Gloeothece verrucosa PCC 7822: one gene and its partner. The protein of the gene in region 1 binds, or shares a complex with, the protein of each later gene. Links are inferred from orthologs where the notes say so. Each region holds a gene or a part of one and is shown on either strand. Other genes may lie near its edges.

Region 1 (7,515 bases):
AGGGGAAACCTTAATACAAACTATCCGCACTCGTGGTCAATGGATAGGAGAATTGATAGCAAAAAAGAAAGATAAAAGTTTATTTAAAGCTCAAGTATCAGCAAATCTTGTCAAAAATGAGGCTAATATCGCTATTTATATCATGATCTCAGTGATGGACGTTAGCCAACAACAAGGAACAGAAGAATCATTACAAAAACTGCTAAGACTTTATACAAATTTAACTCAAGCCGCCCCGGTAGGAATTTTTCGGGCTGATGAAAGCGGCAAATGGCTTTATGCTAACGAAAAAGCCCTGTTAATCAGTGGAATTAGCTTAGATAAAGCAATTGGCATGGGATGGGCCAACTATGTACACAATGATGATCGAGCCAGAGTTTTCAATGAATGGATTAAATCGATACAAACTCAAACCTCATGGCGGACAGAATATCGTTATAGACACTCAGACGGTAATAATACCTGGGTTTTAGTACAAGCGATTCCTGAAATGGATGAACAGGGAAAAATCGTCGGCTACCTAGGCACATTAACAGATATTACAGAACGAAAAAATGCCGAAGAAGCCACCAACAAAATTAATGCTCAAATGCAGGCAATTTTTGATGCTTTTCCCGATATTTTATTTCGCATCGACCAACAAGGAACCATTCTAGATTATAAAACTCAAGACCATCACTCTTTATATTGTTCTCCTCAAGAGTTTATCGGCAGAACTGTTCAAGAAGTCTTACCGGAATCAGTGGGAAATTTACTGTATGAAGGAGTGCAAAAAGCCTTAGTCAGTGGAGAAATCGTCAGCATAGAATATTTTCTCATCATTGCCTTACAGAAACGATTTTTTGATGCTCGTATCGTTCGATTGAGTCCTGTAGAAACCATTGCCGTTGTTCGAGACATTAGTGACCGCAAACAAACTGAACTGGCTTTAAGAGAAAGTGAAGAACGACTAAAAACCATTATCTCAACCAATCCTAATGGGCTATTGATTTTAGATTTACAAGGCAAAGTTCTTTTTGTGAATCCAGCCGCAGAAATTCTTTTTGGCAGAAAACAAGAAGATTTGATGGGGCAAATTTTAGGAATTCCTATTATTGTCAATAATTACAGTGAAATAGAAATTCTCCAGCCGAGCGGGAAATTAATTATAGTCAGAATGCGATTAGTAAAAATTATTTGGCAAGAAAAAAACGCTTTTCTCGCTTCTTTAGTCGATGTGACAGATATTCAGCAGGCACAAGAACAATTAAAAATTCTTTATCAAGCAACCGAACAAAGTCCTGTCTCAGTAGTCATCACTGATGCAGAAGGAACTATAGAATATGTCAATCCCAAATTTGAGAAAATCACCGGATACCAACGAGCAGAAGTAATCGGGCAAAACCCACGTATCCTTAAGTCCGGTGAAACCACGACGGAAGAATATAAACAAATTTGGAAAACCATTACATCAGGGCAAGAATGGCATGGAGAATTTCACAATAAAAAAAAGAATGGAGAGCTATTTTGGGAAGCGGCTTCTATTTCACCGATCAAAAATGCAGAAGGAATTATCACCCATTTTGTAGCAGTAAAAGAAGATATTACCGAACGCAAAGCGCAACAAACCACTCTCACTTATCAAGCTAACTATGATGCTCTAACCGGCTTACCAAACCGTTTTCTAGCCATAGATAGACTGAAACAGGCAATTTTGCAAGCCGACCGTCAAAAAAAACGAGTAGCGGTCATGTTTATCGATTTAGACCACTTTAAAGATGTCAACGATACCCTAGGTCATGAATATGGCGACTTACTGCTGCAAAAAGTTTCTCAACGTCTCAAGCAGTGTTTACGAAAAAGTGATACAGTAGCTCGATTAGGCGGAGATGAATTTTTAATTATTCTTCCCAATTTACGAGAAACCCATCATTGTAAACTCATTGCTAGTAAAATTCTTTCTAGCTTAGAAAAACCTTTTAACCTATTAACAGAAGAAGCTTTTATTTCTGCAAGTATTGGCATTACTCTCTATCCGGATGATGGAAACGATGTTAGTGTGCTGATGCGGAATGCAGATGCTGCCATGTATTTAGGCAAAAGAGGAGGACGCAATGATTTTAAATTCTATACGATGGGTATGAATGAAGAAGCGCAATCTCGCCTGCGGATAGAAAAATTACTGCGTTATGCTCTCAAAAAAAATGAATTTTACCTCGTTTATCAACCCATCATTGACTTAAGGTTCCAGACAGTCATTGGCGCAGAAGCTTTACTGCGTTGGAATAATCCCGAACTCGGCCGAGTTAGTCCTGATCAATTCATTTCTATTGCCGAAGAAACCGGGTTAATCAGTGAATTAGGAGCGTGGGTGATCTCTCAAGCTTGTCAAGAAGTGGTGAACTGGCAGACACAAGGATCACCCATCTGGGTAGCGGTTAATCTTTCTCCTCGTCAATTTAGAGAGTCAAAACTTCTAGAAATCATCAGCAATGCTATCACGCTCAATGGCATTACTAATCATTATTTAGAGCTAGAAATAACCGAAAAATTGCTCTTAGAAGATTTTCCGGGCTCTAAAGGCATCATTGAGCAATTGCATGAGATGGATTTTCGTCTCTCAATCGATGATTTTGGGACGGGATATTCCGCTTTAAGTTATCTGATCAAATTTCCGTTTAATCGCTTGAAAATTGACCGTTCATTTATCGCTGATATCCCCCACAATCAAGAAGTATTGGCATTAGTAAAAACCATTATTGCTATGGGACATGGGCTAAAATTGCAAGTAATAGCAGAAGGTGTAGAAACCACTGAGCAAGCAAATATCCTTGAAGCTGAAGGGTGTGATTATGCACAAGGTTACTTTTTTAGTCGCCCCTTACTGAGTGAAGAGTTCCGCCGCTATTTACAATCCCATCAAAATCCTCAAGCGGCAATTAACCCTATTGATGATCAGTAATAAGGACATTATTTGATAGTATTAAAAATAATTCAGAAAGTTTTTATTCATAAAAATATGGGAGAAACTGTATCAGGAAAACAACTAAGTCAATGGCAAAACTGGGCAAAAAAAGAATCTATTGCCTCAAAAATATCCCCCAATGAAGTTGATTGGTTACTTCAAGAAGTGGCAGAATTAACCCATTTAGAACTGCGCTTAGAAACCTTTAAGAATAGGTCAAAAATTCCCCTCAAACAGTCTCTATCCGAGTTAACCGATTTATGGCAACAACGCTTAACCTGTCGTTTACCCGTTCAGTATTTAGTCGGTGTTACACCTTGGCGTAAATTTAAAATTAAAGTTTCTCCAGATGTCCTCATTCCTCGCCCAGAAACCGAATATATTATCGATATCGTGCTGAAAGCTATCCCAGAAAGCCCCCTTTTCGATATTGCATCAGGAAATTGGGTAGATTTAGGTACCGGTAGCGGCGCGATCGCTCTGGGACTCGCCGATATCTTGACAAATGCAACAATTTATGCAGTAGATCGGAGTAGGGGAGCTTTAGACATTGCCGAAGACAATGCCATCGAGTGGGGTTTTGCCGAGAGAATTCATTTTAAACAAGGTTTTTGGTGGACACCGTTAGAATTTTTAAGGGGACAAGTGAACGGGATGGTGTCTAACCCGCCTTATATTCCCACAGAGTTAATTGCGACTCTCGACCCTGAAGTGGCTTATCATGAGCCTCATATAGCTTTAGATGGGGGTGAAGGGGGTTTAGAGTCTATTCGTTATTTAATTGAAAGTTCGCCGCCATATTTACGTTCTGGCGGCATTTGGTTAATTGAAATGATGGCCGGACAAGCGGAGCAAGTCGCTCAATTATTAGCGTGTCAAGGAAGTTATCAAAACATTCAAATTTTCCCAGACTTTGCCGGTATTGAGCGCTTTGCTTTAGCTTACCGGCGTTAGTGCTATTTAACTTAAATCACGATTAATCTGAGCAAACAAATCTGGCCAATTAATAGAAGCCGCTTGTTGTTCCTCTTCTCTCACTTCAAAAGTCTTATGACAGGCATTAGGAAGTTCTAAAGCTTCCACACATAACTCGGCGATGGCTTCCCGACTCACTTGACCTTTTATATTATCCCCTTGAGCAAACATTAAAACTTTATCTGCGGGTTTTTCGGTTAAAGCACAGGGGCGAACAATGGTATAAGCTAACCCACTTGAACGCACAACCTCCTCTCCTCGAAACTTCCAAGTCAAAATACCCCCTAATTGATCATTCATCCGCACCGCCGGCGGTTCTTCTTCTAAATTAATCCCAGGACGACCCGGACGAGTTACTCCGGCCGAACTAATCATGATAAATTGGGGTTTAGGTTTACCGCCATAAGCCTTGATTGACTCAATTTCTATGCCAAACAATCCCGGCGAAAATTTAGGATTGAGTCCCCCATTATATTCAAACTTACTCAGCATCAACTGCATGGAATAAACTTTACTCGCATCAAAAGCGCCGGCTTCGGGAACCGTTTTAGCCCGAAAAACCGGAATTAAATCGGCAAAAGGAATCTGTATAGTTTGGGTAAAGTTATAAATCGTATCAAAAGAATAACAGTAACCTATACCATCCCATTTCCCCTCACAACGAATAATAAATTTATAACGTTTACCATCTCCTTGAACCCTCAGTTCAATTCCTTCGTATTCAGATAAATCCAAAGGCGGCTCTAAATTGCGGGTCCGCACAGAAGCAAAGCCCCCGTTATTATCTGTTGACACATTCCCTGAAAAAACTGCTCGTTTTGAGTCGAGTCGCAAAGAACTTTGGCTGACTCCTCCCATCACCACATCATCCACCGCTCCCCATGTTTCTTTTAACTCAGTGCTGGGCTTAGTGAAATCAAAAAGGGTTCTTTCTGGAAGTTTAAATTTTAAATATTTTTGCGCCGCTTCTATTAGATTTTTAATGCCTTGATACTCCACCATCTCGGGGCTATCTACCACTTCAGGTAGATAAAATTTTATTCCCTGATAATACTTTTCTCTGCTAGGCGTATCTCCTTCTACCGGTTGTACCCGCACTCCTGTACAACAAATTATCGCCGCTACATTTTCCATTAACTTTGGGGTTAAGGTTTCTTTAAGAGTCAGGTCGGCTTCAAACAGTTCTACTTTATCCCCTAATATTTCCCTCGCTTTTTGACTATCCCTGACTAAAGCACGTACAGGATATTTATTGTCTAATAAACGACGAACCACGCGCTTACCAACTCCGCCTGTTGCCCCGGCTACCAAAATTGTTCCCATATTCTTTTTCCCCAAATTTACAGTTTGAGTTTGTTGATGACCTCTAAACAGTCGTTGCCAGCAACTGAAAAAAGGAATAACTTCAAAATAATTTAACGTTTCAAAAAATCGTCCGGCATCCCATCGAGGGGGATTTTTTTGATTCATTGTCATCTGCTCCATATTTTTTCTATTCTAACTTTGCAGTTTGTAACATTTTTTCCATAAGGCATGGTCAGAAATCTCTAAACCTGTGTTAGGTTATTAATAAATAAGAGTTAGGTTCAGTTGCGGCAATTGTTTCTAATCTTGATGGATTTCATCGCTAGGTTATAGGCTGGCTGTTGTTTCTGACATGGCTCTACTGCATTGTGATTTGATTTTTGGAGATAATCCATGGCGATTTACGTTGGTAATTTACACTACGAGGTAGAAGAAGGGGAATTACGTGAGGTTTTTGCGGAATATGGTACAGTGAGGCGAGTTTATTTACCTGAAGACCGAGAAACGGGGAAAAAACGGGGTTTTGGCTTTGTAGAAATGTCGACAGATGATGAAGAAGACAAAGCAATCGAAACCTTAGACGGTGCTGAATGGATGGGTCGTCAGCTAAAAGTCAACAAAGCTAGACCTCGGGAAAATGACAACAGGGACAGTAATCGTGGATCAGGTGGCGGCTATCGCAAAAATAATAATTTTTCTCGTCGTGGTGGCGGCGACTATTAATTCTAATAGAAGTGAGAGATTAGATTTGGGATTAGTTTAATGTCGGGTTTCTTGCCTATTCTTTTTCCAGCAATTAATTAATCTAACACTAACTGTATTATGTGCCGCTATTCCTCTTCACTCGGGGAAAATAGCGGTAATTCCCCTTAAAAACTTTCTCAGGCAAAATTAGGAGTTACGCACTCCTAATTAAAAACAATGATTTTATGTCATCTCAAACCCTACTGATTTCATTACAGTGCGTAAGTCCTAAAAATTTAAACCTCACTCAGGGAGGACGGGGTTTTATTTACTGAGAGGAATCTTTTTTCGCTAAACATTGATATTGATGTTCATTGATTCTACCGGCTTCATAAAGGGTTTCTGTGATCTCAGAAATACTTAAAACAGAATAAGCATTATAGCCATGATTTTTAAGTTTATCTTTCACGCCCTCTTCATGATCGATAAAAACGACAATATCTTCTACCTTTAAACCGGCTGATTTTAATTTTTCTGCCCCTTCCATCGCACTTTTGCCACTAATTAAAACATCATCAACCACCACCACTTTTTCCCCAGGATGAAAAGTTCCCTCAATCACTCGACGAGTGCCATGAGCTTTGACTTCTTTACGAGGGTAAATCATGGGATGATGTAAAAGTAAAGATAGGCCGGTAGCAGTGGGTAATGAACCATAAGGAATGCCGGCAATGCGATCAAAGGTTAAAGTTAGAAGAATTTCTGCATAAGCATCTAAGACTTGATGAAAGAGTTGGGGATTAGAAATAATACGACGTAGATCAATATAATAAGAAAAAGTTGCCCCCGATGCTTGTAGATAGTCTCCAAACAAAAGACAGCCTATATCATATAGCTGTAAAATCAAATTTTGATGGGGATGTTGCTTTAAAAAACAGACGTTAGGAGTCCAAAGTTGAGCCGGCAAATCTTCTTTTGCTATCTCAGTTCTAGTTTGATTAATTTCTTCTCTTAAAGCTTTTATTTCTTGAGCGACATTCTTTTTGAGCAAGAAGTCTTGCGGCACAGGAATTAATAAATTATTCCCTTCTTGAGATAAACCTGCCGTTAAAATTGGCTTAAGATTATTACCTTTATCCCAAATACTTCGTATCAAAATAATTCTTTCAGTGGCATAACTCCGTACTTGGTTAAGAATTTCGGGTTTGGTAGTTCCTACTTCTAAAAAGAGTTGCTCGGGAGAACCCCAAGTTTGAGCTTCTCTGACTACTTGTAAATAAAAAGGATTTTCAGCAGTGGGATATTCTTGTAGGTTGATCGCTCCGGCATTATTGGTATGACATAAAATAAATACTCCTTTATCTGGATAGACTAAAAAAGAAGCAACATGATCCAGACCAGCATAAGGATTTAAGGTGACCGCATCCACTTTCCATTGTTCAAAAATGGTTCGAGCAAACACCGTGCTAGTATTGAGGTCCCCGTGTTTAGCATCTAAAATAATGGGGATATGTTGAGGAATTCTATCTAGGACTTTTAAAAGTAATTCTAATCCCTTAATTCCTAAAGCTTGATAAAAGCCTAATGTGGGTTTATAGGCGCAGACT
Region 2 (4,115 bases), 210 kb from region 1 along the record:
AAGAGCTATACCTAAAATGGGGCAGAAAAAGAGTATTCCAAAAAGTAATCCCCAGAAAGCTCCATCTAAAGCGCTTAAACCCGCTAAATTAATAGCCTGTTGGGTTTTAGGCTTTTTTTTGCCTTCGGGCCAAGAAACGGTAGCGGCATCTTTTATTTCGATGATCTGCTCCTTTTGTAACTGAGTTAATTTAGTCAATGCTTCTTGGGCACCAACGGCAGTATTAAATTTCCAAACAGTGAGGGTTGCCATAGTTTTGCTGTAACAGATTTGGTGGTTTAGGCTAATCTTACCATGACTGAAGTTGTCCCCATAAAATTAAGTTTGATTAATTTAGAACAATTTTTAGTTATAATACTTCTCAACTTGTTTGAATTGTTATGAAAGCTCGGGAAGTGTTAACTAATAACTTCCCAACATTTTGAGTATGATTAATTTTTTTAAATCCGATATTCCTCCCATCAGTCCTCAGCGTATGGCCAATAGTCTTCGCCGCATGGGTTGGGTGGGTTTTTGGCTACAAGTGATATTAGGGTTTATTCCGTTTCTTTATTTGATTGTCCGCTTACTGAAGAGTCAAAGTCGAGGAACTACATCCTTAGAGTTATTTGTGGTGATCGCCTGTTTAGTAGGGCTTCTATTGACCATGTATTGGAGTTTTCAGTACGTCCGTCTGGGCCGTAAGTTGGAAAATGCTGATTTACGCCGCCCAAAAGTTGCCGTGTTGCGGTCTTTATGGATGGGATTAATGATTAATATTGTTGGGATGCTCTGCGCTCTTTTGATTGCCCTGGGACGGGTAGGAACTCTAACACTTAATATGTTAAGTTTACCTCAAGGAGCTACGATCATTACTCCAGGGGCAGGAGGCGATTTCAGTAATCGAAGTCCCTTGATCACCCCATCAGATATGATTACAATTCAGGCAATGATCAATACTATTGCGGCTGAACTGATAGGAATTATCATTGCACTATTATTGTTGAGCAAAATGACCCAACATTTGTTTAATTCTAGTCAAGATGAACCGAGTAAACAACTGTCAGAATAAATCCGAGTAATTTACTTTAATTTGTCAACAAAAGTAGATTTAATTACCTAAAATTTTAGGAGAAAAAAGAGAAAATATTGCTCTCATTTCTCCTAGAAAACATCGTCATAATTTGATATTTAGACTCGAAATTTTCGGAAGTTATTTTAATTATTTTCTGGCATTAGTGTTAGGACGCAAAGAAGCATAACCAAAAGTAGCGTTTGCCATGCGACACCAAATGACTACTGACTTATATTTAGTCAGATCAATACCATCTGGAATTGGATAGCGTTGCGCTCCTTGAAAACTTCGCAACTTACCAAGATTAATGTAACTATTCTGGTTAGAATAACTTTGAGGAGGAGTGGTAGAGGAGTCTAAAAGAACATGAAGATCAGGACCTTGATTACTGGTACTAAAGGCTCCATCTAATTCTAAGAAATTGTGCCCTCCCTCTCTAACGATCCTTGCTGTTCCAGTGGTTGGGGCTTCAGCTTTAACAAAGTTGCCTGTAAAGGCGATGGTTTGTGTTTGACGTTGAGTGATGGCCGTTGCCGGAACTAGATTTGTCTTGAATTTTGCATCTGACAAAGATCGACCATAGCTTGCGGTTGCTATAACTGAACCCATAACAGGAACCATTCCCCAAAGAATAAATCGACTAAATTTCATGAGTGGTGTCTCCTAATCAATGTTTGGCTTTAATACAACGATTTACTCTTGTGCTAAGTCGCAATTTTTTGGTAACGACGAGAGTAGAACTTGCTTGTAATGATTAGAATGCACTACCAAACTGAGCTATATTTAATCGAAGCCTGAAAATTACTTAAAAAATTCCTGAGAAAACTGAGAAGTTATAGTTAAAAATAAATCAACCCTAAAAACCCATAGGGACACATTTGTAATATGTCCCTAAAATTCGCAATTTATTGTCTTATTCTAATTTATTCAGCCAAAAGAGTAAATTAATTAAGCACTGGAGAGGTTTCCGGAGAATTTGCTAACTCAGCCAACTGTTCTTGTTGATCACGAGAAATACAAGATTGAATGATCTCGTCTATATCCCCTTCTAAAGCGCCAACCAAACTAAAGTTTTGTCCCAGACGATGATCGGTTACACGATTATCCTTGTAATTGTAGGTACGAATCTTTTCGGAACGGGAACCGGTGCCCACCTGAGATCGCCGCATAGAACTCACTGCCTCTTGTTGTTCGCGCAGTTTCATTTCATACAACTTAGCCCGCAAAATTTGCATCGCCCGTTCCCGGTTTTGCAATTGCGAACGTTCCTCTGTACAAAAGATTCTAATTCCAGTGGGTTTATGAAACAAATCTACGGCTGTTTCAACCTTGTTGACGTTTTGTCCGCCTGCGCCTCCGGACCGGGCGGTAGAAATTTCGAGGTCTTTGGGGTCTATTTGCACTTCTACCTCATCCACTTCGGGCATAATCGCTACAGTAGCCGTTGAAGTATGAACCCGTCCACCGGCTTCTGTCACGGGTACCCGTTGTACTCGGTGAACCCCTGCCTCAAATTTCAGCTTACTATAGACGCTATCCCCTTGTATTTCTAGAATAGCCTCTTTAAAGCCGCCCATATCAGCCAGAGACTCACTCACCAGTTTTACTGCCCATCTTTGGGATTCAGCATAGCGAGAGTACATTCGCACTAAATCGCCCGCCCAAATACTGGCTTCATCGCCACCGGTGCCGGCCCGAATTTCTAACATAATGTTTTTGTCATCATTAGGGTCACGAGGGAGAAGAAGAACTTTAAGTCGACTTTCTAGAGTTTCTAACTGTTGTTCTAATTCCTGTACTTCTAAAGCGGCCATTTCCCGTAATTCTAGATCGCCGGCGGATTCTTTAAGAATTTGTCGGGCCCCTGCCAATTCTTCCTTGGTTTTTTGCCAAGTTTCATAAGTATTAACCGTTTCTTCCAGAGAAGAACGTGCTTTAGCCACTCGTTGTAATTCATCTGGGTTAGTGGCAATATCTGGATCAGCTAGGCGGCGGGTTAATTCTCTGTAGGTTAGTTCAACAGATTTTAGTTTTTCTAAAAGATATGCTTCAGCCATCGGATTTACTCGTTTTTCTAGTGTTAATTTAATGATCTCGCGAGAGTCGGGAATAGAAAGTAGCTTTAACTCCTACTTATATAATGTATAGATTGCACATCTTGAGCTTGTCTTTTTTCGCTTGGGGAATCAATTTATTACTCTTACTCGCCATTCCCTACTAATTTAAAAAATATGTTTAACCCAGCAGAAATGACTCTGCTGGGCAAATATAATTAGCTAAATTGCTATTTTTCCTTGGCATCAGAAGCTTTGTTTTTCTTTTTATTTCTATCAACCATCCCGTACTTACGTAAGAAACGATCTACTCTTCCTTCAGTATCGATTATTTTCTGAGTACCGGTAAAAAAGGGATGATTCCCTGACCAGACTTCTACATGAATTTCTGGTTGAGTTGAACCAACGGTCATCACCACTTCACCGTTACAGATGACTTTGGCTTCAGGATACCAAGTTGGGTGAATATCTGTTTTAGGCATAGTTATTTTTCGGGTTTTTCGTTGTCAGTTGTTGGTTGTTAGTGGTCAGTGGTCAGTAGTTAGTGATGTGTTTTGTTCCCTTTAAGAAGCGCGGAGTGCGGCACAGTGCCAGTATGCTCCCTTCGGGGAACTCGGATAGCGCAACTGGTTCCACCTGTTCGGGTGTTCCCTACTCTAAAATCTATTCTAACGCTTAGAGTATTGAGGAGCTTTACGAGCTTTGTGTAAACCGTATTTTTTCCGCTCTTTGGCTCGAGGATCTCGGGTCAAATATCCTTCTGTCTTCAGGGGTTGGCGATTTTCTGGAGCGAGTTGGCACAAGGCTCTAGCCACTCCTAGTTTAACAGCATCGGCTTGTCCTGTCAGCCCGCCGCCGTGAGCTTTGACTAGGATATCATAGTCATTTTCTAGCCCTAAAGTTTCTAATGGGGCTTTGATCCCTTGAATATAGTCAGCAATTTGATTGAAGTAGATATCGCCGGTTTTGCCATTAACGGTTATTTGCCCTGTACCAGGAATTAAACG

What was found.
Region 2: the proteins of prmC (region 1) and prfA are in contact, whole or in part, in a crystal structure (PDB 2B3T), measured with the Escherichia coli proteins. The link is inferred for Gloeothece verrucosa PCC 7822 from one-to-one orthologs.

The regions. Positions count from the first base shown.
Region 1 is NC_014501.1:5,688,403-5,695,917, forward strand. The notes cover bases 2,101-4,948. They hold prmC (peptide chain release factor N(5)-glutamine methyltransferase), read left to right. Parts: upstream 2,101-2,998; coding sequence 2,999-3,898; downstream 3,899-4,948. Other genes in these bases: CYAN7822_RS36965 (PAS domain S-box protein), read left to right, coding at 2,101-2,941; CYAN7822_RS25620 (CIA30 family protein), read right to left, coding at 3,905-4,948. In the rest of the region: more of CYAN7822_RS36965, read left to right, coding at 1-2,100; more of CYAN7822_RS25620, read right to left, coding at 4,949-5,389; CYAN7822_RS25625 (RNA recognition motif domain-containing protein), read left to right, coding at 5,618-5,947; CYAN7822_RS25630 (bifunctional orotidine-5'-phosphate decarboxylase/orotate phosphoribosyltransferase), read right to left, coding at 6,237-7,515. UniProt on the Escherichia coli protein: Methylates the class 1 translation termination release factors RF1/PrfA and RF2/PrfB on the glutamine residue of the universally conserved GGQ motif, i.e. on 'Gln-235' in RF1 and on 'Gln-252' in RF2.
Region 2 is NC_014501.1:5,476,580-5,480,694, forward strand. What follows is about bases 1,056-4,047. They hold prfA (peptide chain release factor 1), read right to left. Parts: upstream 3,112-4,047; coding sequence 1,999-3,111; downstream 1,056-1,998. Other genes in these bases: CYAN7822_RS24575 (DM13 domain-containing protein), read right to left, coding at 1,202-1,705; rpmE (50S ribosomal protein L31), read right to left, coding at 3,339-3,590; rpsI (30S ribosomal protein S9), read right to left, coding at 3,777-4,047. Also shown: CYAN7822_RS24565 (DUF1269 domain-containing protein), read right to left, coding at 1-252; CYAN7822_RS24570 (DUF3611 family protein), read left to right, coding at 428-1,051; more of rpsI, read right to left, coding at 4,048-4,115. UniProt on the Escherichia coli protein: Peptide chain release factor 1 directs the termination of translation in response to the peptide chain termination codons UAG and UAA.